Regions from separate parts of the Parageobacillus sp. VR-IP genome, predicted to be linked through region 2. Evidence: predicted binding sites of a transcription regulator. Region 2 holds the regulator's gene; each other region holds the start of a gene.
What was found. Region 2 encodes Rex, which represses fermentation and respiration genes when NADH is low (regulators of the CRP and FNR family bind a similar motif). Its sites were predicted from a motif close to TTGTGAAATATTTCACAA; they were not measured.
Positions count from the first base shown of each region.

Region 1: the regulator Rex is predicted to act here: its motif matches at 4,061-4,078, upstream of HT574_RS09935 (cytochrome ubiquinol oxidase subunit I).
Region 3: the regulator Rex is predicted to act here: its motif matches at 1,274-1,291, upstream of HT574_RS09490 (hemerythrin domain-containing protein).
Region 4: the regulator Rex is predicted to act here: its motif matches at 2,587-2,604, upstream of HT574_RS17225 (DUF3147 family protein).

Region 1 is NZ_JABVYQ010000003.1:381,773-389,376, reverse strand. It holds gene cydD (thiol reductant ABC exporter subunit CydD) at 1-1,562, opposite strand, end outside; gene cydB (cytochrome d ubiquinol oxidase subunit II) at 1,562-2,575, opposite strand; gene HT574_RS09935 (cytochrome ubiquinol oxidase subunit I) at 2,577-3,983, opposite strand; gene HT574_RS09930 (MoeA family protein) at 4,440-4,874, opposite strand; gene HT574_RS09925 (molybdopterin-binding domain-containing protein) at 4,917-5,093, opposite strand; gene HT574_RS09920 (nucleotidyltransferase family protein) at 5,180-5,791, opposite strand; gene HT574_RS20345 (XdhC family protein) at 6,056-7,105, opposite strand; partial or broken gene HT574_RS09910 (transposase) at 7,573-7,604, shown strand, end outside.
Region 2 is NZ_JABVYQ010000016.1:4,058-11,661, forward strand. It holds gene HT574_RS19370 (ABC-F family ATP-binding cassette domain-containing protein) at 1-1,406, opposite strand, end outside; gene moaC (cyclic pyranopterin monophosphate synthase MoaC) at 1,526-2,047, shown strand; gene HT574_RS19380 (redox-sensing transcriptional repressor Rex) at 2,037-2,675, shown strand; gene HT574_RS19385 (twin-arginine translocase TatA/TatE family subunit) at 2,692-2,844, shown strand; gene tatC (twin-arginine translocase subunit TatC) at 2,865-3,611, shown strand; gene HT574_RS19395 (YdiK family protein) at 3,614-3,808, opposite strand; gene HT574_RS19400 (CPBP family intramembrane glutamic endopeptidase) at 3,812-4,546, opposite strand; gene groES (co-chaperone GroES) at 4,822-5,106, shown strand; gene groL (chaperonin GroEL) at 5,190-6,809, shown strand; gene HT574_RS19415 (DUF817 domain-containing protein) at 7,557-7,604, opposite strand, start outside.
Region 3 is NZ_JABVYQ010000003.1:293,883-301,486, reverse strand. It holds gene narI (respiratory nitrate reductase subunit gamma) at 1-548, shown strand, start outside; gene HT574_RS09490 (hemerythrin domain-containing protein) at 683-1,216, opposite strand; gene HT574_RS09485 (thiamine pyrophosphate-dependent enzyme) at 1,349-3,643, opposite strand; gene HT574_RS09480 (2-oxoacid:acceptor oxidoreductase family protein) at 3,631-4,656, opposite strand; gene HT574_RS09475 (uroporphyrinogen-III synthase) at 4,951-5,757, opposite strand; gene HT574_RS09470 (hypothetical protein) at 5,875-6,120, opposite strand; gene HT574_RS09465 (immune inhibitor A domain-containing protein) at 6,281-7,604, opposite strand, start outside.
Region 4 is NZ_JABVYQ010000009.1:11,328-18,931, reverse strand. It holds gene HT574_RS17235 (glycoside hydrolase family protein) at 1-859, shown strand, start outside; gene HT574_RS17230 (phosphomannomutase/phosphoglucomutase) at 810-2,234, shown strand; gene HT574_RS17225 (DUF3147 family protein) at 2,668-3,030, shown strand; gene HT574_RS17220 (DUF3147 family protein) at 3,049-3,417, shown strand; gene HT574_RS17215 (hypothetical protein) at 3,953-4,312, shown strand; gene HT574_RS17210 (NCS1 family nucleobase:cation symporter-1) at 5,157-6,683, shown strand; gene HT574_RS20295 (LuxR C-terminal-related transcriptional regulator) at 7,213-7,604, shown strand, end outside.

The sequences.
Region 1 (7,604 bases), on a different contig from region 2:
AATACGAGCTTGCCATTAAACAATTGCAGCATCGTTTCTTTTAATTCGTATTCTGTTTCAATATCAAGATGGGCAGTTGGCTCATCCAGCATGATGATAGGACGGTTGCTTAAGAATGCCCGCGCGAGGGCGATCCGTTGTTCTTGTCCGCCACTTAAGCTCCGTCCCCCTTCCCCTATGATTGTCTCGAATCCATACGGCAACGATTGAATCATTTCGGCAAGGCCCGCTCTCTCTGCGGCCTTCTCAACTTCTTTGACCGTTGCCTCCGGATGATAAAAACGAATATTGTTGAAAACGGTATCATGAAATATATAAGGGTGTTGGGGAATATACGTTATTTGGCTTTGCCAATTCAACTGGGATAAAGTTGTTAATTTCTTACCGTTTATCTCAAATTCACCTGACGAAGGTGTTAAAAATCCGCTTAATATATCAATCAATGTCGATTTTCCTGCACCACTGGCTCCAATAATTCCAATTTTTTTTGAGCCTGAAACAGAAAATTGGATATCTTGCAAAGCTGGACGATCACTGTCAGCAAAATGTACGCTTACCCCTTTCACAGAAAATGTGCTTGTTGATTGCCAAAGGGGAATAGGATCCTGTTTTTGCTGCAACGATTCCTTATCGAGGATTTCCTGAATCCTTTTACCCGCATTTTTGCCGTCAAGCGTCGCATGGTAATCAGCCCCGACCTCCCTAATTGGCAGGAAGTACTCCGGCGCCAGGATCAGAATCGTCAATGCCGGACGCAACTCCATCTTTCCGTTTATTAAATCTATTCCAAGAAAAACGGCGACGGTCGCTATGGAAAGCATTGTAAAAAAATCCAGTGCAAACGAAGATAAAAAGGCGATACGCAAAGTTCCCATTGTAGCCCGACGATATCTTTCGCTGACTAAGATAATTTGGTTGATGTGCTGCCGGCTTAATCCCAAATATTTGAGGGTTTCCAACCCTCTCAACGAATCGACAAAATGGTTGGACAGCATTTGATAGGATTCATATTGGCGATCGGCCTTTCTTTTTGCCGCCAATCCAAGCAATATCATAAAGGCAATAAGTATCGGAACGGCTAGGGCTAAAATGACAGCAGAGCGGATATTTATAAAAAAGATAAAGATGCAGATCATGGCAGGGATCATTGCCGAATTCATCAATTTCGGAAGAATAAGCTCCAAATAGCGGCGGAATTGCATTATTCCCTCCATAACCAAGGTGACGGTCTGTCCGGAGCCTTTTTCTTTTACAAAACGAGGGCCGAGTTGAAACAGCTTTTGCAGCAATGATTCCCGGAACTCTTTACCCGTTTTGGCCGCAAAATGGTAGGCTATATTTTTTTTCCAAACGGTAAGCAGTTGGCGGACAACTAACGCAAGAAAGAAAATGACCAACTTTTTAAAGACATTGGCAAACGAATCTCCCCCGAAAAGGGAGGAGATTGCGTCTGCCAAAAAATAAGCCTGAATAATAATGATAGCACCTTGGATAGCCGTTAATATCGCCAGCCCAGCTAAAACCGGCTTCATCCCTTTGTAAGAGAACAACGCTTTATCCATCAGTATGTTAAATGCTCCTTGTCAGATACTCGTTTGCGGAATACGTAATAGCTATAAATAGTATATCCTAAAACAAACGGTAAAATAGTTGCCGCTACAATTGTCATTATTTTTAGGGAATATGCCCCGCTGGATGCGTTGTAGACCGTTAAATCAAAAGCTTTGTTCAAGGAACTGACCATCACCCTTGGGAACAGTCCAACGAATATCGATGATACCGTTAATATGATTCCAAGCCCTGTCATGGTGAATGCCATTCCTTCGCGTTTATTGGAAATGAAATAGTATGATAATCCAATAGCAAGCACAATCAATACGACAATAATAAGCTCAAGGATAGGGTGCATCTCAAAAATATCTGTCACAAACGAAGAAAGTCCTACAAAGACGACAAGTGATCCAAAAACGGCCAACACCAATTTTTTCGCCAATGCAGCCGACCGTTGTCTGATCTCTCCTTCTGTTTTTAAAGACAGGAACGTCAAACCATGCAATAAGCACAGCAATGTAATCGTGAAGCCGCCCCAAATGGAATAAATATTAATAACATCCGAGAAACCGGCTTCCATATTCATATCTTCACCGATCGGCATCCCCTTAAGCATGCTTGTAAATAGAACGCCTAGAAGGAACGGCGGCAGCAAGCTTCCGAAAAAAATCACCCAGTCCCACGTATTCGTCCAGCGCGTGTCTTCTACCTTGCGGCGAAATTCAAAAGCAACGCCGCGCCCAATGAGGCTTAGCAAGACTGCCAGCATCAATAAGTAATAGCCGCTGAACATCGTTGCATACCAGTTCGGGAATGCCGCAAAAATGGCTCCCGCTCCAGTTATTAGCCATACTTCATTCGCGTCCCAGAAAGGACCGATTGTATTCACCATTACGGTCCTCTCCTTTCGGTCACGGGCAAGGAAACGAGTCGACATTCCTACACCAAAATCAAAACCTTCAAGAAAGAAGAACCCAATAAAGAGTACGGAGATTAAGACAAACCAAATTTCACTCAATTCCATCTTAAACACCTGCCTTATTGAATGGATCTATTGATACCGTTGAATTTACATCTTGATGCTCTACCGGTCCTCGTTTAATTTCACGAACCATCAAATAAACCATCACACCTGCAAGAATCGTGAATATCAGCGTGTACATCATGATGGAAAATAATATGGTCCCTGAAGAAACATTTGGTGATACAGCGTCAGCTGTCGTCATCAATCCAAATACCGTCCATGGCTGACGGCCCACTTCAGTCATGACCCATCCGAAAGTGTTTGCCAAAAATGGAAATGAAATAGCAGGAACCAGGATTTTCAAGAACCTACTGCTTTGCAGAAGACGTCCCTTTTTCCACAGATAAAGACCAATCATCGATAATAAGATCATCGCCATGCCAAAGCCAACCATTAAACGGAAACTCCAATACGTCGTTTTGACTGGAGGAATATAATTCGTACCTTCGCCAACGATTGGATCGTATTTTTCCGCATATTCAGCTTGGAGAGTTTTCATTCCTTTTAAACTGCCTTCAAATTTAGAATAAGATAAATAGCTTAATGCATAAGGAATATTTAGTTCAAACTTGTTTTCTTGATTCTTTGTATCAATCCAGGCAAATGCTGACCATGGCGCAGGATCGGGCGTATCTTCCCAAATGCCCTCTGCAGCTGCCATCTTCATCGGCTGCGTTTTTACAAGATACTGCGCTTGGGCATGTCCGCTGAAGGCTGCGCCCAAACTGCCGAGTAAACCAATGATTAAAGCAATATTCATGGATTTCTTGTAAAATTCAACATGTTTCTTTTTTAATAGGTTATAGGCACTTACACCAGCAATGAAGAACGCTCCGGTACATAATGCACCTGTGATGACATGCGGAAACTCCACCCACAATTGTCCATTCGTTATCAGCGCAAGAAAATCAACCATTTCTGCCCTGCCATTTCTAATTTCATAACCAACAGGCACTTGCATGAAGGAGTTTGCTGTTAAAATCCAAAAACCGGAAAGCATAGTTCCAATCGATACAAGCCAAATGCTTGCCAAGTGCACCTTTTTAGGCAATCGATCCCAGCCAAAAATCCAAAGGCCGATAAATGTGGATTCCATAAAAAAGGCAAGCAATGCTTCAATGGCGAGGGGTGCCCCGAAGACGTCACCGACAAATCTAGAATAATCCGACCAGTTCATCCCAAATTGGAATTCTTGAATAATTCCTGTTACAACCCCTACGGCAAAGTTAATCAGGAACAAATGTCCCCAGAATTTCGCCATTTTTTTATAAATCTCATTTTTCTTCACTACGTATAACGTTTGCATCAAAGCGATAATAAATGCTAGGCCAATGGTAAGCGGCACAAAGAAGAAGTGGTAGATTGTAGTCAAAGCGAATTGTATCCTTGCCAACATTACTGGATCCATGGCATTTCCTCCTTTAAGTATTCCCCAGAATTTGACCTGTGTTGACATCATGTTCATATTTTCACAAAGATGGCTATATGTTCAAAACTTCACATAACTATGCACCTTAACCTATGGTATTTTCTCTTTTAGGAATTTCATCAGAACACGGCCTGGGGTGATATCATATTCATAAATTCATAAAATTAAACATTATTAACATGGTAAATGTGAAAATCGCACAAAAAAACAGTCACCTTCTGAGCGGCGAAAACAGCTTTATTGAATGAGAAACTTACTAATACTATTTACTAATACTATAACAAAAAAACGATTATAAACTCTTTGATAGTTTGACAAATATGTTACAAAATTACGTCGAAATTCGTAAAAGATCTTACTGCATGTAAGATCATGTTCACCATGTTTAGATTAATATGAAAAAAACAACGCCCTTAGAGACGTTGTTTTCCTTTCTTATATATTTTCATTGGGTGTCGTCTCCTTTTTAACCACCGTATACGTTTGACCATTCTTTTCCATCTGTTCCGTCAATTCAATGAGGACGACAGAGTCGGCACCTTCTGGCATCATCGCGCCGGTCATAATGCGCGTAGCCGTATTCGCTGTCAGTTTCTTGGTCGGAACTGCACCGCATGGGATCGATTCAATAACTTGCAGAGTAACTGGCCGTTCGTCGGAGGCCCCTTTTGTATCAGTCGACCGGACGGCAAACCCGTCCATCATCGACCGGCGAAAGTGGGGAAAGTCGTGCGTCGCTACCACATTTTCACCGAGGTATCGGCCAATGCTGTCCGTCAGCTTCACTTTTTCTGTACCAAGTGGGCGAATCCATGGTTCAAGACGTTTTTGTGCATCCCAAATGTCAACAATTTCTCGCTGAAATCTCATCTTTCGTCTTCTTCTTTCTGCTAAACTTAAGAAAGGCATGCCCTAATGAACGTCCTTCCCTTTTATAAGGGCAAGTGCGTGGGGAAGGACAGGTTGAACGACAGCAAAACATTCTTGTACCCCTTTCGGATTTCCTGGAAAGTTTACAATTTTTGCCCCTGTTTTCCGCACCAAGTAGATGGGGCCGTTTACTTTGCTTTTGTCTGCAACTTTGCACATATCCTGAACCTCTACACGACTAAAATCGGCAACTTCTTATGTATTAGTTTGCCTTACTTGTCTGTTTAACCTTTGTACCTAGAAAACTAGTTAGGGCTGGCCGTACCTCGTTTGTATCTTTGCCACTCTTCTGGAGTGTCGATGTCTACCCCCCATAGTGGATTGTCAAAATCGACATATTTTAGTTCAGCTAAATGTTGTTGAATGACTTGTTGTGCACCCTGGTCTCCTTCAATACAAAGCAACTCCGGGAAAATTTCCGCATCAAACAAGACTGGATGACCAGGGGCAGATGCATAGCGGGGACGGATAATTTTGATATTTTTTGACTTTGCCATATCATATGTTTCCCTCAACCGCTTAACAACCGTAACAGGAATAAACGGTTGATCGGCCAAAAAAATAAATGTTGCTGAAACTTTATCCTGAATAGCTTTCACTCCGGCCTTTAACGAAGACGACAACCCTTCAGCAAAATTTGGATTGTGAATCACAATAGCCGGTAAATCACGGGTATGTTCCTTAAGTAACTCGGTCTGTTCGCCGCCCACTACGACAACTGGTCGGAGTCCTGAGTGTACAGCTGTTTCAACTGCATGTCGAAACAGGGGCTTTCCGTGCAAGTTAAGAAATTGTTTTGGTTGTCCCATTCGTTTAGACATGCCGGCAGCTAAAATAATAGCACCAATATCGTTCATACACTTTTCCCACCAATTAAATAGTATGTGAACTACCCACCACCTGCGCTTCGCTCAGAGGTGAGGGCTTCAAGCGACTGTATGTTTTCGCCGAACAATAAGCAACATAAAAGAACCCTTTTACGCTTCCTTTCGTTCCGAAGGTGTTCATTTTTCCACAATATTTGTCAATACGACATTAGCATGTTTGACGATGTTCAAAATGTAACATCTTGGAAGAAAGGATCATTTGGTAGGGCGCTGCAAGTAGAGGCGCCCCATCCTTCAAACATGAATTTTTTCTCTACCGTGCAGCGGCTGCCCCGGGCGAGCCGATCGCACTGCGAGTAACTCAGACACGATGGAAACAGCAACTTCTTCAACCGTTTCTGCACCCACATCCAGTCCAACTGGTGCATGAATCGGTGCACTGTTCATGTCGGCGCCAATATTCTGAAACATCTCCCGAGTACGTGACAAGGGACCAAGTATACCTATAAATTTTGGTTTTGCCTGCAGTGCTAGACGTAGTGCAGCTTCGTCTCGCATTTGCAAGTGATTCATGATTAGCCACCAGTTCCCCTCCAGTTGTGCTGGATCAACCTCGTCAGGTTCAGCTACCAGGTGTTGGGCCATAGGAAAGCGTTTGACTCCGTTAAATTCTTTGCGTGGATCGAGCACAGTTACACGGAATCCGCATTTGGCAGCGAGCTTCGCCACTGGAACGGCATCGTGACCTGCGCCGCAGATGATCAAATGTTCGTTTGGCCGCATCGTGTCAATGTAAAAACGTCGATTATCGACTATAGCTATCTCCGCTCTCGTACGATTTTCGACACGATCTATCAGCTTCCGCGCGACAGCTTCTGGCAGCTTGTCAATATCGCCGGCGATGGGATTTTTCTCGTCAAATACGACACGGATACCCGTTGGCAATTCAATAGCCAGTGAGATGGCACGATCTTGGGCGATGGCTTCCTGCACCGATCGCCAGAAAGGATCTTTAGAATGAATAGGAAAGATGGCGACTTCCATCGTTCCTTTGCAGCCAATCCCAAGAGACCATATTTCATTTTCACTGAGGTCATAATTTACGAGTCGAGGTTCGCCTTCTTCTATTGCTTTTTCCGCCCATCCATAAAGGTCCGATTCGAGGCAGCCCCCGCTGAGTGTACCAAACATTTTACCTGTTTCGGTCATCATCATTTTGGCACCCGGCAGGCGGTACGCGGAGCCTTGTACCTGGGTAATCGTCAATAGAGCAGTTTTTTCCCCTTTTGCCCAAGCTTGCTCAATGTGGGTAAACACATCACGCGCTTCATCGATACGTGACACAACTGATCCTCTCCTTCTTTTCTAGAGGCCAACTTAAAATTAAAAATTAGCATGTTCTATTTTTTCATGATGTGGTTCTAATATTGCAGGAGGTGAGCTCACTTCATAGTCGATGTTATACTGACAGGAAGAAGAGCCTTAGAGACAGGGCAATATATGGAGGCGTTTACTCAAAATTTTACCATAGCCCATAGTGTTTCAATTAATACCCTTGCCTCGAGCGATAGTCCTTATGTAATACTATGAAACATACTTCCACTCAGTGCCAAGTTAAGAACCAATTTGCTTGTTTACTAAATCAAGGCCTTAATACTCAAACTATCATTCTCTCAACAACCAGTAAGAAGCTAACTTATGTGGAACGTGTTGCAAAACGCATAACGAATGCATAAATGCACATAAAAAATCCACCACCTTGGAAATCATATACAGTGACCAAAACCAACTACCAAGGAGTGGACACTATCATGATTTCCAATTTGAACAGCGAACATGCATG
Region 2 (7,604 bases):
TTCGCTTTTTGCATCATCAATTTGGCAAGCGCCAGTCTTGCTTTTTCCCCGCCGCTTAGCTCCGATACGTGCTTTAGCACATCATCCCCAGAGAATAAGAAGTTTCCGAGCACGGTGCGGATTTCTTTTTCCGTTTTGTCAGGGAATTCATCCCAAAGTTCATCGAGCACGCGCTTATTTGAGGACAAGTCGGCCTGGTTTTGGTCATAGTAGCCGATTTGTACGTTCGAGCCGTAGCGGAAATGCCCTGCTTGTAGCGGGAGTTTATTGACAATCGCTTTTAGCAACGTGGATTTGCCGATTCCGTTCGGTCCAATCAAAGCGACGCTTTCCCCGCGCGTGATGCGAAAGCGGACATTGCGAAAAATTAGCTGATCCGCATCGTATCCCACTGCGACATCTTCAGCGATTAACACGTCATTGCCGCTTTGCCGCTCGATTTCGAAGGAAAACGAAGCAGCCTTTTCGTCCCCGATCGGCTTCTCCATTCTTTCCATTTTTTCGAGCCGTTTTCTTCTGCTTTGCGCGCGCTTGGTTGTCGAAGCGCGGGCAATATTGCGCTGAATAAAATCTTGCAGCTTTGCAATTTCTTCTTGCTGTTTTTCATATAGTTTTCGTTCCCGTTCGTATTCCTCCGCCCGTTGCTCCAGGTAACGGCTGTAATTGCCGCTATACCGCTTTAATGTTGCACGTGACAGTTCGTATACTTGGGTGACTACTTTGTCGAGAAAATAGCGGTCATGCGATACAATTAAAATAGCGCCAGGATACGTTTGTAAATATTGCTCCAACCATGTTAATGTTTCGAGGTCTAAATGGTTGGTCGGCTCGTCCAAAATAAGCAAATCGGGCTTCATTAACAGCAATTTTCCGAGCGCCAGCCGCGTTCGTTGTCCGCCGCTTAGCGATTGGACAGGAGTCGTCATATAATCGTACTTAGAAAACTGCAAACCGTGTAAAATGGAGCGAATATCAGCTTCGTATTGGTAACCACCTTGTTCTTTATAGCGCTCTTGCAACGCGTCATAGTCTTTTAATAGTTTTTCATAACGGGAAACGTCTGCAAGCAGATTGGGATCGCCCATTTGCATTTCCATCGCTCGCAATTGCTTCTCCATCACCTTTAACGGGGCGAATACCGTCATCATTTCTTCCCAAATCGACAACGAAGAGTGAAGCCCGCTGTCTTGGGCAAGATAGCCGATTGTTACTTCTTTTGGTTTAATAATCTCCCCGCTATCGTAAGACATTTCACCGGCAATGATCTTTAATAGGGTCGATTTCCCGGCTCCGTTTCTCCCAACAAGAGCAATACGGTCTTTTGATTGTATTTCTAATTTTATATTCGATAAAATAAGGTCAGCGCCAAAATATTTTGTCAGTTGGTTAACTTGTAAAATGATCATTGTTTTTCACCTCTCGTTTGACAATAATAGTGTAGCGTAAGTGACTTTCTTATCGCAATAAAACGATAAAAGACAGATGACGAAAAATAGTGTATAGTTTATAAGTGGAGGAGATTATGTTGTCATCATTTACCCATTTCAACGAACAAGGCCGGGCAAAAATGGTCGATATTACGAACAAAGAGGATACGGTTCGCATAGCGGTCGCGCAAACAAGTGTGACAGTAAATAAGGAAATTTATGAAAAAATGACAAACCACACGATCGAAAAAGGGGATGTGCTTGCCGTTGCGCAAGTGGCAGGTATTATGGCAGCGAAAAAAACAGCCGATCTCATTCCAATGTGCCATCCGCTTATGCTAAAAGGTGTCGACATTCAGTTTGCCTGGCATGTCGAAGAAGAAAAAGCGTTGTATCAATTGTTGATTACCGTAACGGTGAAAACGAAGGGAAGCACGGGGGTGGAGATGGAAGCGCTAACGGCAGCCTCTGTATGTGCGCTGACAGTATATGATATGTGTAAGTCGTTAGATAAAGGAATGGTTATTGGCCCAACCTATTTGGTAGAGAAAAAAGGTGGAAAGTCAGGACATTATCAACGCGAAAAAAGAAGTGCTGGGGGATTCATCAATGAGCAATGAACAGCCAAAAATTCCGCAAGCAACGGCCAAACGTTTGCCGTTATATTATCGTTTTTTAAAAAATTTACACGCTTCTGGGAAACAACGCGTTTCTTCTGCCGAACTGAGCGAGGCGGTCAAAGTCGATCCTGCGACGATCCGCCGCGATTTTTCCTATTTTGGCGCGCTTGGCAAAAAGGGATACGGATATAATGTCAACTATTTGCTGTCATTTTTCCGGAAAACGCTCGATCAAGATGAGGTAACGGAAGTCGCACTATTTGGAGTCGGGAACTTAGGCACCGCATTTTTAAATTATAATTTTTCGAAAAACAATAATACGAAAATTGTGATGGCATTTGACGTAGATGAAAGGAAAGTCGGTACAGAAGTCGGCGGGGTGCCTGTCTATCATTTGGATGAATTGGAAGACCGTCTTCACGAGGGGATTCCAGTAGCAATTTTAACGGTGCCAGCCCATGTTGCTCAGTGGATTACCGACCGTCTTGTCCAAAGAGGAATTAAAGGAATTTTAAATTTTACACCAGCGCGCTTGAACGTACCCAAGCATATTCGCGTCCATCATATTGACTTAGCGGTCGAATTGCAGTCGCTCGTTTATTTTTTGAAAAACTACCCGCTTGAATAAAAGGAGAGAATAAAACGTGAAATATTTATTAATCGTGCTTGTCATCTTATTATTGTTTGGAACAAAAAAACTTCCAGAATTGGGCAAGTCGCTCGGTCAATCGCTCCGCGAATTTAAGGATGCGACGAAAGGATTAGCCGATGAGGATGAAAAAAAAGCCGACCAATGATGAGTTAGGATGGTTGACATATGAACGATAAAGAAATGTCGGTGTATGAGCACCTAGGAGAGTTGCGAAAACGGCTTATCATTGTTCTTGTTTTTTTTGGCATTGCTTTGATAGGAAGCTTCTTTTTTGTAGAACCGGTCATTTTATATTTGCAGCGGACGGATGAAGCAAAAGAATTGACGATGAATGCGTTTCGTTTGACAGATCCGATCAAAATTTATTTTCAGTTTGCTTTTGTCATTGCCTTTGTTCTTACTGCTCCGGTTTTGCTTTATCAACTTTGGGCGTTTGTCAGTCCGGGATTGTATGAAAAAGAGCGAAAGGTCACTTTAAGTTATATCCCTATTTCGATTGTTCTCTTTTTCGCTGGCGTTAGTTTTGCGTATTTTGTTTTATTTCCGTTTGTCGTTCGTTTTATGCAAAATTTGGCGGAACGCCTGGGCATTCATCAAGTCATCGGCATTAATGAATATTTTGAATTTTTGCTTCAGCTCATCTTGCCGTTTGGCATTGTCTTTCAGCTGCCGGTAGTAGTGATGTTTTTCACAAGACTTGGTTTGATTACACCAATGTTATTGATCAAAATACGAAAATATGCTTATTTGGCCTTGCTGATTGTAGCTGCGGTCATTACGCCGCCGGATGTATTATCGCAAGTCATCGTGATGATTCCGCTTTCGATTTTATATGAGGCAAGCATTTGGATTTCTAAGATGGCTTACCGCAAAGTGCTATTGGCGCAACAGGAACAAGAAAACCTCCCGTGAAATCAAACGGGAGGTTTATTGCGAAAGTGGAGTGCGAATAGACGTATTGCTGCTCCAAAATCAAGCGTAGCCAGGATGGCAAGGAAGATCGTGAAAAAGTTCCAAATCGTATCTTTTGCACTTTGAATGGACAAGTAAGTAAATAGCACTCCCATCAGAAAATAGAAAAAACCAAATTGTAATGGCGTCCCTTTCATTGTTTAAAAGCCCCCAATAATGAGTTGTATCTGCTCTGTCTGCCGCATTATTTTTTCAATTTCATCAGCAAACAATGTTTGTATGACGACCACGAACGTATTCATGGTAACATGGGCGAAAATCGGAACGAAAATGCGTCCCGTTTTCGCATAAAGAAAGGCAAACGTAAATCCCATTGCTGCGTACAAGAGCAGGTGTTCAAGTTCCATATGGACGATGGCGAATAAAAGCGAACTAACTAGCGCGGAAATGAAGAAGTTGTATTTTTGATATAGCGTTCCAAAAATAATTTTACGAAAAATTATTTCTTCTAAAATCGGACCGATAATGGAAGTCACGACCATTAATAAAGGGGTGACTTGAATGATTTCAACAATTCGTTTTGTGTTTTCCGAGCCTGGTTCGATACCAAGCAAGCGCCATTCAACATTAGCGGCAAGGCTTTGGGCAAAGAGCGACAAAAAGACGCCGCTGATCGCCCACATCCAAGCGACGGGCAAAGAAACGCGATGACGAGTATGCCGTTGTTTTATATCCTCACGCAAGAAAAAGATAATAATAAAAAACGCAATAGCAAAGCTAATGACCGCCCAATAGCCAGAGGCGAGCTTTGCGGCAACGAGTTTATTTTCGACATGTTTTCCCACGCCGAGAAAGCGCAAAAGCGGAACTCCTACAATACCAGACAGTTGCATGATGATATACGTAATAATGACATACCAATATTGTCGTTTCAAGGAAACTAACCCCTTTGCCAACAAAATAGTGATACTTCCCGTATTTTAGCACATCTTTTGCAAAAATATAAAAAAATTGATTGCCGCCGTTTATCGATCATGGAAATGTGAAATACTTGAAAAGGGTATAGAAGGAGTAAAGAAAAGCGGTTATTTTTTTTATTTCCTACTTGCAAAAAAAGGAGAAGTTCATTAATATTATAAGTGTGTTAGCACTCGATTAAGATGAGTGCTAATAAGAACGGCGAAAATTATTGTTAAGGAGGTTGTTTTCCGTGTTAAAGCCATTAGGTGATCGCGTTGTCATTGAAGTGATTGAAACGGAAGAAAAAACTGCAAGCGGTATCGTATTGCCAGACACTGCGAAAGAAAAACCACAAGAAGGCAAAGTAGTTGCTGTTGGCAAAGGACGTGTGCTTGACAGCGGTGAGCGTGTAGCTCCGGAAGTAGAAGTTGGCGATCGCGTTATTTTCTCGAAATATGCTGGAACAGAAGTAAAATATGACGGCAAGGAATATTTAATCTTGCGTGAAAGCGACATTTTGGCTGTTATTGGCTAATATACAGCATTTATAACATAGATATGTACAAAATACTTAACTAAAATACTTAACGATTCCATTTTATAAGGAGGTAACGGGGTATGGCAAAAGAAATTAAATTCAGCGAAGAAGCTCGTCGCGCGATGTTACGCGGTGTGGACAAACTAGCAGATGCGGTAAAAGTAACATTAGGACCAAAAGGCCGTAACGTCGTATTAGAGAAAAAATTTGGTTCGCCATTAATTACAAACGACGGTGTAACAATCGCGAAAGAAATCGAATTAGAAGACCCATTTGAAAACATGGGGGCGAAACTTGTTGCGGAAGTTGCAAGCAAAACGAATGATGTTGCTGGGGACGGTACAACAACGGCAACAGTTTTAGCGCAAGCAATGATCCGTGAAGGATTGAAAAACGTTACAGCTGGCGCTAACCCAATGGGCATCCGCAAAGGTATTGAAAAAGCGGTCGCTGTGGCAGTAGAAGAATTAAAAGCAATCTCCAAACCAATCAAAGGAAAAGAATCGATTGCCCAAGTTGCAGCGATCTCTGCGGCTGACGAAGAAGTTGGTCAATTAATCGCAGAAGCAATGGAACGCGTCGGCAACGACGGTGTTATCACATTAGAAGAATCGAAAGGCTTCACAACAGAACTAGATGTTGTTGAAGGTATGCAATTTGACCGTGGTTATGTATCTCCATACATGATTACAGATACAGAAAAAATGGAAGCAGTGCTTGAAAATCCATACATCTTAATTACAGATAAAAAAGTTTCTAGCATCCAAGAAATCTTGCCTGTATTAGAGCAAGTGGTACAACAAGGCAAACCATTATTAATCATCGCAGAAGATGTGGAAGGCGAAGCGCTTGCAACATTAGTTGTGAACAAACTTCGCGGTACATTCAATGCGGTAGCGGTTAAAGCGCCTGGCTTTGGCGATCGTCGTAAAGCAATGCTGGAAGACATCGCAATCTTAACTGGCGGTGAAGTCATCTCCGAAGAACTAGGACGCGAATTGAAATCGACAACGATCGCATCGCTTGGCCGTGCTTCGAAAGTCGTTGTAACGAAAGAAACAACAACGATTGTGGAAGGCGCTGGCGATTCTGACCGCATTAAAGCTCGCATCAATCAAATCCGTGCGCAATTAGAAGAAACTACTTCGGAATTCGACCGCGAAAAATTACAAGAACGTCTTGCAAAATTAGCTGGCGGCGTAGCAGTAATCAAAGTTGGTGCAGCTACAGAAACAGAATTGAAAGAACGCAAATTGCGCATTGAAGACGCGCTCAACTCTACTCGTGCAGCTGTCGAAGAAGGTATCGTAGCCGGCGGTGGTACGGCATTAATGAACGTATACAGCAAAGTGGCTGCGATCGAAGCAGAAGGCGACGAAGCAACTGGTGTGAAAATCGTTCTTCGCGCAATCGAAGAGCCAGTTCGCCAAATTGCGCAAAACGCTGGTTTGGAAGGCTCTATCATTGTTGAACGCTTAAAAACAGAAAAACCTGGCATCGGCTTCAACGCTGCTACTGGTGAATGGGTAGACATGATTGAAGCTGGTATCGTAGACCCAACAAAAGTAACTCGTTCCGCTCTGCAAAACGCAGCTTCTGTTGCCGCTATGTTCTTAACAACTGAAGCAGTTGTCGCTGACAAACCAGAAGAAAACAAAGGCGGCAACAACGGAATGCCTGACATGGGCGGAATGATGTAATAATTGCCCAAAAGCCTTGGAGCACTGGGGTTCCCCTGGTGTTCCTTTCTTTTTTGACCGCGGAAAAATCATAAATTTTTTATGAAGCTTCCCATTCGTTCGCTGAACTTTTGGGAAGCTTTTTCTTCTAAGTTTTTAGTCATATGAGCATAAATCGTTGGCAGATGCGTTGACCTGTGTTCAGAACCAATTAGGCTGAATGACAAAGTGTTTCTATAAATCCTGAGTTACATTAGTTTTTAGATTTATATTCTTAGAAGGCTGTATTGCACTACATATAGGGCTCTCTCCGTCAATTTTCCTAAAAGATAGAAATCGGCTTAAGCTTGAAGATTAGACCTTAATTTAACTGAAGGGCCAAATGTGTCTGCCCCATCTCTCTATACATTAATAAAGTGGAGGCTTGGTTAATATTAAATAATAGTGTTTCATCAACATATTCAGCTTGACACCGGACATAATCTTTAGTAATCGAAACAGGGTGTATTGGATATTTAAAAGGTGCTCTATGCATTTTAGTTACACTAACATATAATTGTCCATCGGTACCGTCAAGAATTTTGTGTAACGTAATGGAGTAGGGTTTCTCTGAATTGGATTTGGAATGAATAGGGGACTGGTTTTTCTCCACACGGGGCTGACGCAACATCGCTTAAAGGCGATGTTTTGAGTCAGCCCCTCTTATCGTTACTCCGAAAAAGCGCCCGATAACTGAATAACACGTGAGCTTTCATTAGTGGGTATAGCTTAAAAAGAACTTCTATCCCGTTCCTTTAAATGATTATCAAACGCCTC
Region 3 (7,604 bases), on a different contig from region 2:
TCCATTGGGGAATTTTGTTTGTATTCGTTGGCCACGTCATGGGCATTTTGATTCCGGAATCGGTGTACACAACGCTCGGCATAACAGAAGAAACATACCATCTCATCGCCCTTGCCGGTGGTATTCCAGCGGGATTGGCCGCTCTTATTGGGCTTCTCATTCTGATCCGCCGGCGCGCGACCATCAAACGGGTGCGGGTTACAAGCAGCCGCGGCGACTGGATCGCCCTCTTGTTCCTGGCGATAGTCATCGCATCGGGTCTGTCGTCGACGCTGCTGAACGTCGACTCGCGTGGTTTCGATTATCGAACAACGATCGGCCCTTGGTTCCGGAGCGTCCTTCTGTTCCATCCCGATCCATCTTACATGGAAACCGTGCCAGTTTGGTTTAAAATTCATATTTTGGCTGCTCTCGGCATTTTCGCTGTCTGGCCATTTACGCGGCTCGTGCATGTGTTTAGCTTTCCGCTTCGCTACTTACGCCGAAGCTATGTCGTTTACCGCAAACGCACACCAAAACAGGCAGAACAGCCATATAATATTCATTGATCGAAACATATCCGAATCCCCCCTTTCACATATAATAATCTCTCCCACCCCTTTCTTTCAGGGGTGGGAGATTTCTTTGTGCGCATGTAAAAAATGGGATGCACCTGTTGAGAAGGAGACATCCCGTTTTTTTCTTATATTTGGCTTATTTTTTCCGCCAATTCTTCTTTTTCTTCGTCGGACAGCAGGCGTTCGGCCATCGGAAACAGCACGTTTTCTTCTTTCATAAAGTGTTCCGCTAAAATATGATAAGCGTCGATCACCTCATTGGCAAGCGCCATCGCACTTTCGCAATCGACCGTTTCCGGAAGCTCCGCGGTTTTTGTTAAAAAGGAAGCGAGCCGCTGATTCGCCTGATCATGTTCATACTCCATGACGGCAATCGGGCCGGATGTTCTTCCAATATACTGCGCCATCATCGGAAACAGCACTCCTTCTTCCCGCTGGGAGTGCGGATCGAGTTCATTCACAAATGCCTGTACATTTTCTCGCAGCGCAAGCAACCGTTCCTTCCAGTTTTGCCCTTCTTTGTCACTGACGATTGCTTGTGCCTGTTCAAACAGGCGCTGCTTTTGTTCACGCAACGGCCCATGTTCCTTTTTTAAACGCTCTAGACCTGCGCATAGCTTCACTTCTCCTTGTCCGTTCATATGGCAAAATGAATGCATCATCCATCCCTCCTATTGTTTCTTTGTCCTGATTGTACCTTGTTTTGCGACAATACGTTGTGAGCGATATCACACCCAAAGATAAAGAACAATCACGCAAGAAAAACCTCCTGCGTGATTTGTTCCGCATCTTTATAAATAAGGATGTTCATGCTTTGCTTTCAGCATGCGCCATCTGCGCTCTACTTCTTGCTCTAATTCTAGTAAAAGATCGCGGTTTTCTTCTTTTAGTAAATGCTTCGTTTTTCCCATGTATTTCAACCATTCGCTTAACGGAATGCGGCGATTTTTCTCTTCCGGATCGTACGTAATGGTCGTTTTTCCGCGTTCTACTTCATATAGTGGGAAGAAACAAGACTCTACCGCTGCTTTCAAAATTTGTTCGCCGTATCGTTCTTCTGATTTCCAGTTCAACGGACATGTAATCAGCAGCTTGCCGTATACCGTTCCTTCATGCCGGGCATACCATTGCGCTTTGGCCGCTTTTTTCACTAAATCTTGCGGAAACGCTTCTGTTCCCGTAAATACGTAAGGAATGTTCGTTGCCGCCATAATTTGCGGCGTATCTTTATGATGGAACGCCTTTCCGCGCTGCATTTTTCCGACTCCCGTCGTGCTTGTCATATGCCCCATCGGAGTGGAATAGGACATTTGCGAGCCGGTGTTCATATATCCTTCATTGTCATACTCGATAATGATTAATTTATGGTTGCGCAGGGCGGTTCCGATGGCGGAACCCATTCCGATGTCCATGCCGCCGTCGCCTGTAACCATCACAAATGTCACATCGTCAGAAACATGAAGTTCTCCGCGGCGTTTCATTTCGAAAAATGCTTCTACCATTCCAGACAACGTTGCTGCTCCATTTTGGAATAAATTATGGACCATCGTCTGTTTATGTGAGCTATACGGGTAGGCAGCCGATACAACATAAGCGCATCCTGTTTGGAACAAGACGGCAATATCGCCTTCAATTCCTTTAAAAAACAGCTCTAGCCCCGGGAAAATTCCGCACCCTGGGCAGGCTCCATGACCTGGAGCTAGCCGCTTCGGCTTCGCAGTGAGCGCTCTTAGCGGCGGAATTTTCACTTTTAGCCGCTTCGTCTTTACATCTGGAGTGACTTGAATTAATCCTGTTTTAAACGCATCGCCATGCAATGGCTCCATTACCGGAGTCTGCCGCTTTTCCGGACGTCCCGGCACATGTCCAAAATAATCAAACGGTTTTTTTGCATATCCTTTTTCCATTGCCTCTATGGCCATTTGGAAAAACGCTTCTGCGTCCTCTGCATAAAAGTCCTTACCGCCGACGCCAAACACGCGGCTTAATACAATGGTTTTATTCTCTTTATCCTCTTGTAACGCTGATTTCACTTCATGTGTCATATTCGGCCCATGCGCTCCGTATGAATCCGCACGTTCCCCAATCAGTAATGCTTTCACTTGTTTTAATGCGCTGCGGATTTCCTCCGCCGGGAATGGACGAATCATATTTGGACTGATCACTCCGGCTTTAATTCCTTTTGCCCGCAGTTTGTCGACCACATCTTTTGCTGTTTCCGCCGCTGAGTTCAGTAAAAATAATGCTACTTCCGCATCTTCCATTCTATATAAATCGAGCACCGGATATTCGCGGCCGGATAGCGCCGCGTATTCTCGAGCTACTTGCTTAAACACCTCTTGGGCGCGGTATAATGCTTCGGATTGCTGATAATTATTATTGATTAAATCGTCTCCGTTCATATGGGCGCCGATCGTAATCGGCTTTTTCGGATCAGCGGCGTTCGGAAAATTGGTCGGTCGCTCGCCAATAAAGGATTGTACAACGCTTCGATCTTTAAAATGACGCACTTTGCGTTTTTGATGCGATGTGAAGAAGCCATCATACGCAACAATGACAGGCAAACGCACATCCGCATGTTCGGCGATTTTCAGCGCCATAATATTCATATCGTACACCGCTTGCGGAGTACGGGCGAGCAAAATCACCCATCCGGTATTTAAAGCAAAATAAAGATCGGAATGATCACCATGAATGTCCAGTGGGCCGCTGATCGAACGGGTAACTAAATTGAGCACCATCGGAAAACGCGTTCCGGACTGTACCGGCAGCTGTTCGAGCATATACATCAATCCATTTGCACTTGTAGCATTTAGCACACGTGCCCCCATAATGGACGCGCCGTAGCAAATACCGGCGGAACCGTGCTCTCCATCGGCTGGAATGAGTTGAATACTATGTTCCCCCCGCAATTTCATTTGATCTAACAACTGGGCAATTTCCGTCGACGGAGTAATGGGAAAATAGCCCATAATATGATAGTTAATTTGCGCAGCTGCCAGCGCCGCCATTTCGTTTCCCGAGGCAAATGCCGTCTCTTGTTCTGCCTTTGATGCCATTCCCGTTTTTTCTTCTAACATTGCCATTCGTTCATCCCCCCTGCCGTGAACGGGAATTTATGTTTTACCGAGTTTTGCTCGGCAAAGCCGAGCACTTCCCGCTCCGCAATGAGCGCATCTGTCGGACATGCTTCCACACATTTTAAACAGCCTTTGCAATATTGATAGTCGATCCCTGTTAAAAACATCTGTTTTCTTCCTTTTTTATCTACACCTTCCTCCCAGACAAAGCAAAAATCTGGGCAAACATTATCACAAGCAACGCAATGAATGCATTTTTCTGCTTCCCATCTCGGCAAAAATCCTTGGCGTGATCCGCTTAAATTTTTGAAAACACTATTCCCATTGGCAACAATAACCCCGCCTATTTCTTGCGTTTCATATCCTAAAAACGGTTCAGGGCGGGTGAACGTTTTTCCGCGGGCATCTCCCGGCGCCACATAGGTTTGAAAACGGACTTCACGGTATCCGCGTTCAAACGTACGAATATTCGATTCTACTAAATGCGGATATTTCTTGGAAAACGTTTTTCGGATAACCTCTTTCATCGCCTCCGGATCAAGAAAATCGCAAACGCGGAATAACGCTCCGAGCATTGCAGTATTTACCTTTGTTTTTTCTTCTACAGCAATCCCAAGAGCATCTACAACAGCAAGCGTTCCGTATTTCAAACGCAAATCACGGCGAATATCGGCAAAATCCCTTGTGGAGTTCACCACAACGATTCCATCAGGAATTAAACCGCTTACAACATCCACCGTCTTATAAAGCGCTTCATGAAATACCCCGATAACATGCGGTTGTTCAATCGGACTATGCGCCCGAATTTCTACATCCGGCTCACAGAAGCGAATAAAGCTTTTTACCGGAGTTCCTTTTTTTTCGGAACCATATGTGGAAAAGTTGGAACCATTTAAACCAAGCCCTAGCACTCCCGCCTCGGCAAGCATTTTTCCTGCCAGATTAGCGCCGAGTCCTCCAATCGACTCGAGGCGTATTTCAAAAAAACCTAAGTCATTTGTTTTTGGCAAAATAGGCATACAATCCCTCCCAATATGAATAAAAAGCAACTTACATCCCCAATTTCATTTTACCTAAAAAATCATAAAAAAGTGTGACAAAAATCAAATATTTCAGTTTTTATTAATGATACACATATAAAATATCTGTTAAAAACCTTTTATTCATCATGGTATAAGCAAACACACCAATTATATAACAGATATTTATTTGTAATATAACAGAATAAACAGAAAAACGCTTAAGGAACCGTGTCCTTAAGCGTTGTTTATATAAAAGCAGTTATCTTATACATAGACCGGAAGTAAAATGCTTTATCTCTGCAGCTGTCGTTCAAAATATTGCGATAACGTGACAATCATTGCCCCCATCCGCTCTAGTTCAGGAGCGATCACTCTAGTAATTCCTTCTTCTTGAAGCGCTTCTTGCGTGACTTTTCCGACTGCACAGGCAACGACATGCTCATTCAGCGTTTGGCGGAACAGATCGATATCTTTTTGCTCTTTTATAAAAGAAAATAAAAAGCGGACTTGCATCGCCGCTGTAAAACAAACGGCATCAACTTCGCGACGCACGATTTCCTCATACAGCGTTTCCAATATTTTCGAATCTGGCGCCACATGGCGGTATGGAAGCAATTCGCTGTAGGATGCGCCGTTTTCGGTTAGATATTGCTTAAGCGTCGGAGCGGTATCACCATGCAATTGCACTACGACCTGTTTCCCCGCCAATGTATATTCTGCCAATGAGCGAATCAACCCTTTCGTCGTACCATCATCGCTGACAGCAATAGGAGAAATGCCGATTTTTTTCAGCGCCGCGACCGTTTTATAGCCGCGCGCCGCTACGTGCGCCTTTTGTATGGTGGTCATCCATTCTTCTTTTATGTTTCCTCTCTCTGCCGTCTCCAGCAACTTTTCTACTCCGATACCAGTTGTAAAAATAAACCAGTCTGGACACACGGCCATTACCGCGCGCATTTCCTCTTCTAGCTCTTTCTCTTTCAAAAATACCGTTCCTTGCGCCGGCCGCACAACCGCAATTCCGCCTTGTTTTTCAATCAGCGTCGACATCTCTTCCAGCTTTCGCGACGCACATAACGCAATGCGTTTTCCACGCATCTTTCCCCCTCTCCTTCCCTAGATACTAATACTTCTATTGTAAAATACTGCTTTTCTGCCACGCAATACTAAAAAAAAAAAGCGGTCCTTTAGGAGCACGCTCTTTTCCCTTCTTGTCTAGCGGGTATGCACCGCATATTTTTCTCTTCGATCAAACGACCCGTAAATGCGCGTCGGCTCAATGGAAACCACATGATCTAACGAGATGTTGATCAAGTTCATGTTGCGGTTATAGGCAAATAATTTCCGAGCATCTTTGTAAAGTTTGACAGGTAAAAACGTTGCCTCTCCTTGCCTTGTTTTAATTTTGACCGGCTGCTTTTCTTCAATCCACACTATTAATTGCTTATACAACTCCCGCATGATCAAAAAATCCCCCTTGATATATCATTTGCTTACAATTATAAAAACAAATGGCGGAAGAAGGAATGAAGAAAAATCAACAAATTATTATTCTCGTTTTCGAAAATATTGTCGATAAAAAGAGACGCAGGAGACTGTCCTGCGTCTCTATTTTTCTAACTTAACGATACAACAAGATACGCGCTGCCGAACGATCGTCGCTTTCGCCAATGACACGGATTTTCAACCCATAATTTGGAACGTTTCGCCCTGCATCAACAGCCCCTTTATTTTCGTAGGAACTGCTGTCATCGAATAGCGGCAATGGCGATGTATGATTATCTAGTAATTTCGAATCGCTAAGCTCGAGGCGGAATTTCTCCCCTTTTTGCAGACTGAACGCGGCATCATGGACTTGGTATCGTGTCGAAGCCGGCGTGTTGCCTGACCATTTCAACGTTTTTTGATCCGCATCGACAACGCCGAGGAATCCGTCGCCTGGATGAATGCCCGTCCAGTTGTTGTCGTACAATTCGTCGACATACCACACAACAAGCCCTGGATCGTACGACAACAATTGATCGCCGCGGAGAATATGCGCCAATCCTTCATCGACCCCTTGATGGTTGCGCCATTCCAGCAAATAATAATGTTTCGAATACCATTTTCCATTGCTTTTGGCAAAACCATCTAAAGTAAAGAGCGGCTCTGTCTCGACGTCGTCCTTCAACACTGCCACATCGTCCGCCATCACTTGCACATCGTCGACATACCAGCCTGCTTCGGCAACATAAACATCGGTCACATAGTGGAACCGAAGCTCAATCGTTTTCCCCGCATAAGCGGATAAATCAAACTGCGCATCCACCCAGCCGTTGGAAGAACCGGTAATGCCGTTTCCTGGATTTTGTCCGTTCGGATTGTCCGTAGTTGTAATGGTGCCTGGAATGGTTACCCATTGGTTAGAGCCGTTTTCTTTCACTTCGACAGATGCATAATCCCAATCTTTTTCAATTTGATACCATGTTTTAAACGTTAATTTGGCTTGTTTTGCTTTCGTTAAATCTAACGTTGCCGACATCGATTGGTCCAAATTATTTCCTCTTCCCGAGAAGTAAGCGTACGTTCCGCTCGCCGGAGTCGTGACGACTGTTTCTTTATCCGGCAGGTTGATGCGGACAGCATCGTTGTTCGTTCCTTTCGTGCTCGCCTGGTCCAACAACACTTCGACGCCGTCTTTCGTAATTTCGTTGAAATCAACCATCGTTCCTGTCAGCCAGTTGCTTCCCGGCATCGTGGCTTGCAAAAATTCCTTCGCCCATGCGCTGAAGCCGGTCGGTTCTGTACCAGGAATTTTTCCTGCCCAGCTGCCGCTTGACATAATCGACCAGTAAGCAATCGGCTCTCCTAATCCTGAATATTGTGTGTCGTACTCGTCCGGCAAACCTAGGTCATGACCGTATTCATGGGCAAACACCCCTGCTGCGCCGTCGGCCGGTTCAATC
Region 4 (7,604 bases), on a different contig from region 2:
CCGGATGCCGGAATCGGAGTCGCGCTCGGATGACTGTCTGGGCCGCTCCCTATGGGCGGCGGCAGCGGCGTACTTGAATCTCGAAGACGCTGCCCGGCGTCGCGTGGTCGCCGAGATCCTGCGCCGGGCGCTTTCGGCCAGCGGCGAGTTGCAGTTTTTGCGCGGCCAGGCCTGGGGTCTCGCAACTTGCTGCCTGCTGTTGTCTAAGCACAGAGACGGATCGGATTTGCCTTCCGGTGTGGCCGAGGCCGACCTTATAAATCTAGCGGACGTGTTCGAGCAGAGCTTGCTCGATGCTTACCGCATGCACAGGACTGATGACTGGCGGTGGTTTGAGCCGCAAATCACCTACGCCAATGGGCTATTGCCGTGGGCGCTGTTTGTGGCCTATCGGTACCACGAACGAGCAAAGACGCTAAAAGTAGCCAAAGAGAGCCTCGACTTCCTAGTGGATAAGATGAGCGGCCGCGACGGTGTCATCCGTCCCATCGGCAATCACGGTTGGTGTGACGGCCATCGGCGTGCGGACTGGGACCAACAGCCCATTGACGTGATGAAATTGGCTTTGGCTGCGCGCGAGGCCTATCGGGTGTTGGAAGACGACGCGTACCGAGAAGTCGTTCGCCGCTGTCGCGATTGGTTTTACGGGGACAACGACCTCGGCATCCCCCTCGCCGATCCGAGCGACGGGAGTTGCTGTGACGGCCTTACCCCGGACGGGCCGAATCTGAACCGGGGCGCTGAGTCGACACTTTCCTATCTATTGACGGAAGCCATGGCACAATCCTTGCAATTGGAGGTGGTTCTCGATGAGCTTTTCGATGGCAAAACAATCCGTTCTGCCGCCGCACGTGTTTAAGGAGTATGACATTCGCGGGCGCGCAGGAGAGGAACTGGACGAGAATTTTGCCTACTTGTTAGGAGCGGCGTTTGCAGAAATGGTCCGGCAAGCCGGTGAGCAGAAGGTGGTGGTTGGCCATGACAACCGCATCTCTTCGCCGGCATTACACCGTGCACTGATTGCAGGGCTTAGCCAGGCGTCATGCCGGGTGATCGACATCGGTCAGGTGACGACTCCGATGTTCTACTACAGCCTTGAGTACACCAATGTGCCGTGCGGCATCATCGTCACTGCCAGCCATAATCCGGGCGATGAAAACGGTTTTAAGATTGCGATGAATAAAACTACTATTTATGGCGAGCGCATCCAGGAACTGCGGCGGACGATGGAACGGATTCTCCGCTCACAAGGGATCAACCGCAGCGACTCGTGGAAGGAAGGATATGTGGAGGCGCTTGACATCGAGCCGGCCTATCTGCAAATGCTGCAAGACAAGATCCAGTTGGGTGCGCGCAAGCTCAAGGTAGTGGTTGATTGCGGCAATGGGACCGCTTCGACGATTGCACCGAAAGCCTTGGAGGCATGGGGGTGCGAGGTCATACCTTTGTATTGCGAATCCGACCCGACATTCCCTAATCACCATCCGGATCCGGTGGTGCCGGAAAATCTGAAGGATTTAATTGACGTGGTGCGACGGGAAAAGGCGGATCTCGGTGTGGCATTTGATGGCGACGGTGACCGGCTGGGTGTTGTCGATGAGGAAGGAAACATTCTTTGGGGCGACCAACTGATGATTTTATTCTGGCGCGAGATTCTTCGCCGCTATCCGGGAGCTGAAGCGCCGGTTGAGGTCAAGTGTTCTCAGGCGTTGGTTGAAGAAATCAAACGGCTTGGTGGCAAACCGTTCTTCCATCGCACTGGCCATTCACACATCAAGGCGACGCTGCGCAGCCGGCCAGAGATTCCGTTTGCAGGAGAAATGTCCGGACATCTGTTCTTTAATGACGAGTTCTACGGCTATGATGATGCCCTGTACGCGGCGGGGCGGCTGTTGCGCATTCTCTCCAACGATGACCGCAAGCTGTCGCAGTTGTTTGCCGACGTGCCTCGATATCACGCCACTCCGGAGACGCGTGTGCCTTGTCCGGAAGAGCAGAAGGCGGAAGCCATCGCCGCGGTCAAACAGCGGTTTGCGAGCATTAACAAGGTCGTAGACGTGGACGGTGCCCGCATCCAGTTCAGAGACGGTTGGGGGTTGGTGCGTCCGTCGAATACGCAGCCTATCCTTGTTCTGCGAGCCGAAGCCACGTCACCGGAGGCATTAGCCGATATCAAGCAGCAGCTGGCTGACGTACTCGGCGAGCCGCCGCTTAACTTGACCATCCCGTGGTGATGCAGATCGCGATTGAAGTCGGATCGCAATTCGTATCGGCGCCGACCTGAACGGTCCATGCTGTTCGGGTCAGCGCTGTTTTGTTTTCTTGGTAGTTATAATTGAGGAGGCAAACCAAAAATGTTTCCATCATAAGTTGCTATACTTTTGTTGTTCAGAAGATGGCTAAATAGGTTTACTGTAAATTATATAAAAATAAAAATAATGAGCGTCATGGTTGAAAGTAAGAAAAGACTTTGAAACCATTAAGTTTTGTTCAAATATTTGTCATAGATTTGGAAGTGTAAGCGTTACAATCAAAAAATTAAATAAAAGTTCATAAGTTTTTAGGCTAGCATCGTTTACAATATATACGTGAAAATCATCACGAATAAATATATAAAAATAATATTCATCATGTTGGATTGTACATCACAGAAAGGAAGGATCCATCTTGGGGATATTATCGGTTAGTGGAATCATTATTCGATTTTTATTAGGTGGAGGAGCGGTCGTTGCTTCTACCATCGTTTCAAGAAAATTAGGATCAAAAATGGGAGGAATTTTCGCGGCATTTCCCGCTGTATTTTTCGCGGCGTTATTGACACTTCGGTTAGATGCAAAAGGCAGCGAGTTAGTGGAAAAGTCGATTGTTTTATCCCAAGGGGCTATTGTTGGGATGTTCATAAATATTATGTGTGCAATAGCGGTCGTTTATCTTTGTACGAGAAAAGGTTGGAAACGCGGGCTTACACAATCGCTAGCTGGATGGTTTCTTGTTTCTATTGTTTATGCTTTTATTTCAACATATTTCTAAGTTATTAAGGTGATCGTTATGGATGGACGTGATTTATTTTTCCGCTTTTTATTTGGTGGCTCTGCAGTTGTACTAAGTTATGTAACGGCAAAACTGTTGCCATGGGAAGTAATTGGAGGAATTTTTGCGGCATTCCCAGCTGTTATGGTCGTTGCCGTGATGATGGTTGGCATGAAGTATGGATCTAAAGAAGCGGCAAAAACAGCGCAAGGATCTGTTTACGGAATGATCGGTTGTTTGATTTGTGTATTAATGGTATTATTTTCCTTACAACTTACACACAATTGGTGGGTAAGTTTTATTTTTGGTCTAATTGCATGGCTTGCAAGTTCGTCATTCCTTGTATACATGCGAGATCATAAAAATATATCAAAATCGGAACAATGATAAAGAGGCGGCAGAACAAAAATCATGAGCAGCGAAGATAGAAGCCTGGCATGATACGAACATGCTGGGCTTTTTTTGTGTCATGAAAAATTAACGCCTTCCAAAAAACGTTCTTTTCAAAAAATCGAATGATAAGGGTTCCTCCAAAACTGTCGTATTCAGAAATCAGGATATATTCAGTATACATCCTGATTTTTAGTATCCATTAGAAGTTGTGCAGATATCAAAGCCGAAATTCATTGATTGATTGTACGGAATGCATCCTAGATCTGTCATTTGAGATGCCATGTCGGTTCTCCAGCAAATATACAAAACATATAACAAACGATATAAATAATTTTACATTTTGTCCAATGAATGGGGTTATTTGATTATATACAATAATATATAAGTTTTAGTATTCATAACACCAAAGAATCGATCTAATAAAGGAAATGTACCAAAATGGCTAAACTGAGGCATCGATGAAGTGAAAGAGGTTCCAGGAATGAATCGAGCAATTGGCCTGTATTGGTTTAAATAGTGAGAATAGTGTTTGTCGCCCAGCACTTTCTCCAAAAAACCGGCAGGCAGAGTCATTGCATTAACTGCTCTGGCGGGCAGGGCACCCCTCCCTATATTGTTCTCACGTATCTGTCAAGTCCGATTGCTGAAGCTCGGAAACAAGGAAGCGATGTGCCGCCAATACCTCATGCCCGATCGGGGCGCATTAGCAAAATCTGTTTTTGAAGATGCCAAAGTATGTATGGCCATCAATGCTTTGAGGGAATGGCACAAAGATGTACTGTGGAACCGTATGAAAAACGGGAATTTACAAACTGGCAGTTCAGATATGTATTCCTTCCACTTCAGGGATCAGAAAGAAATTGGGAGTGGGATTTTGCTAAAATTCTAAACGGTAGCCATTGATTGAAAATCGCCATCCTACTTTATATACTCCGGAAGCGGTTGTTGCTGGAAGGTTGAGCCTAAATCAGCCCGTTGATATCATAACTACAAAGGCAACTTAATTATTCAGAATATTCTAACTAAAAATGAAACTACTGTTGGCACAGATGCTGTCCTAGTTCTTTTTAATCCATCAATAAAAAGAACGATTTCTGTAAGAGCCCCACTTATATGGGTGTAGATTACAATCCAGTTGAGGGAATGAAAGTACGGAGAGAAGTCATCACTGTCCTTTCGCGTGGAACCTGTATTATTCAGAATAAGACATTTGTAGGGCAAGAAGGATATGGAAGAAGCCAGAAATATTCTTGATCTTAAAAAATCAAGTAATAGGGGTGAAATGAATATGGGCGACAAAGTGAAAACTAAGTTCATTCATCATACGATGTTCGCGGGGATGAAGCGATTGAGGTGCATAAAGTCAAAGGATTGACGTAAAGTAAAAAAATCAGGTGTCTAAGTTGTGCGTTTGCAAGAAATATTTTTGGCCCTTATTTCTGCGCGGAACAAGCCTCGCAATCATGAAAAAGCAAACGGATGTTAATATTGTTTTTACGAATCGAGTTGGAGTAGAAGCTTCTTGAAACATGGCGAAGTTTTACGGACAATCCTGTTTAACAGACCTACGTGGTAACATCATGGCTATTAAGAGCCGTGATCAAGACGAAGTTACCATTGAAGCAATCAATCAGCAAGTCATTCAAGAAGTATGCGATGCACGGAACTTAATCGAGATCGTCATCCCGAAACATACATGAGACTTCAAATGATTTAAAAAAAGGGGGGTTTTGATGAAAACGCAGATTGAACAAAATGGTATTGTAACCCTAACAGAAGAAGTGGCTAAAAGATTGAGTGGAAGTGAGTTGTGGAATGATGATTTGCGACCGACAACACTGAAGGAACATTCATGGAGAGGCCTAAACTTTGCTACTTTGTGGATCGGTATGTGTTTATGCATTCCTTCCTATACTATGGCCAGTGGTATGATTGCTCTAGGCATGAACTGGTGGCAGGCAGTTGGAACTATTTTTCTCGGCAATGTGATTGTCCTCATCCCCATTTTATTAAATTCACATGCCGGAACAAAATTTGGAATTCCGTATCCTGTTTTTGCACGGCTTTGGTTCGGAGATAAAGGAGCACACATTCCAGCCTTGGCCCGCGCGATTGTAGCCGCTGGATGGTTCGGGATTAATACGTGGATTGGAACAGGTGCGATTGATACATTGTTAGCAGCCTCATTTTCTGCTTGGAGAAACTTACCTGGTCATACGGCTATCGTATTTGTTTTCTTTTGGGCTCTGAATGTAGGGGTTGCTTATAAAGGCCCCGAGGCCATTAAAAGACTAAGTTCCATAGCTGCTCCTGTCGTGGGCATCTCTTCAATCATTCTCCTCGTCTGGGCGTTCACTCATTCGGGAGGTTGGGGACCTATTTTAGAGCAGCCATCGAAATTCAAAACCACTGGGGAGTTTTTAAAAGTATTTTTTCCAGCCCTAACAGGCGTTATTGGTTTCTGGGCTACACTTGCTTTGAATATTCCTGACTTTTGTCGTTACGCTAAAAGTCAGAAATCACAAATGGTTGCTCAAAGTTTCTCTCTTCCAATTACGATGACTGTCTTTTCTTTCATTGGAATAGCAGTTACATCAGCAACTGTCGTCATTTTCGGCCAAGCGATTTGGGATCCTGTACAACTGCTTGCTAAGTTCCCGCCATTTGTTATTCTTTTGGGAGCCATTGTGATTGTTATTTCTTCCCTAACCATTAACATTGGGGCTAACATTGTAGCTCCCGCCCGCGCTGTTGAGAATTTATACCCGAAACGAATTACGTTTGGAATAGGTGTTCTTATTACCGGGCTGTTTGCTATTTTGTTGCAGCCATGGTATATCATGTCAAACTTTGGAAACTATATATTTGGTTGGCTCGGAACATATGCTGCTTTACTTGGTCCGATTGATGGCATTGCTATTGCAGACTACTGGCTTGTTCGCCGGAAACAATTGGATCTTAAAGAGTTATATGAACCTAATGGTCGTTACAATTACGCTACCGGTTTTAATAAAAACGGAATTTATGCTCTTGTGATCGGCGTAGTCATCCCTGTACTAGGCTTACTAATTCCAGGCCTTCGCTTTCTCTGGGATAATGCTTGGACGTTCGGATTATTTATTGCTATTGGTGTCTATACCTATTTAATGAAAGGGGACAAAAGCGTTCTAAGAGAAGGTGAATACGAGAAAATTACGATTATAGAAAATACTACTTATGATGTAAAAAGAAATCTGATAGAAACAGAACTTACAAAATAGCAGAAGCATAATACGAACGGATGCGTTAATTGAGCAAGACGAAAAAATCAATTTACAAATGTCATAAAAAATAAAAAATGGTAGCAAGAACGTTGCCGGTTTTTTGCCTGTCTTCTGTTTGAGTTATTCGATCTGCCGTTACAGCATAAAACAATGAGGATGAACAAGGCTGCATCCTTTTAAAGATGGTTTTTTATATAGTCAGCGGTCTACGCATGCTGAGTGCGAGTGTGTAGCAAAGCTCGTGCAAAAAGAGGAAGCAGGCACCTTGTGTGGTGCCTGCTTCCTTATTTCATGGTAGCCTTTAGAGAGCTGTATCAATGTGCTACTTAATCCGCTTAAGCACACGCAGTTTGCTTTCTTGTTCCAATGAGCGAAGGGGAAGGGTTTCTAAAATTTGATCTTTCCGTTTTTTGGATCCGTCGTATGTAAAACTTCTCTTCTATTTCCTAAACTTGACTTATTTATACTCGTTTGTCAATAATAAATAGGGACATAAAGATAAAAACGTAAGCGAGTTGAGGGGGAATTGAACATAAACAGTCTTTTGCAATGCGTTCAAGATGCATACGCGGCATTGACAGGGTTAAGCATTATTATGTTTGATTTGCAGCATCAGCCAGTCACGAAAGTTTCCAATGTTACAGAGTTGGCAGAGCTTGTGTTGTTTTCCCCGGATGGAGTGGAAAAACTGTGTCCTTCCATCTGCATTTCGGAGAACGGTACGCAGTGGCGGCGGCCAATGATTGTTCAGACAGGATATTGGGGAGTTAAAGCGATTGTTGCTCCGGTGTTTGTGGAACAGAGAGTAGAGTATTGGATCTGGGCGGGAGCGTTTATTGAGGAGAAGACGAAGCTGGTCATCGGAGAGCAATGTGCCCATGTTCCTAATTCTGAAGCATGGATTCCGGCAATTGAACA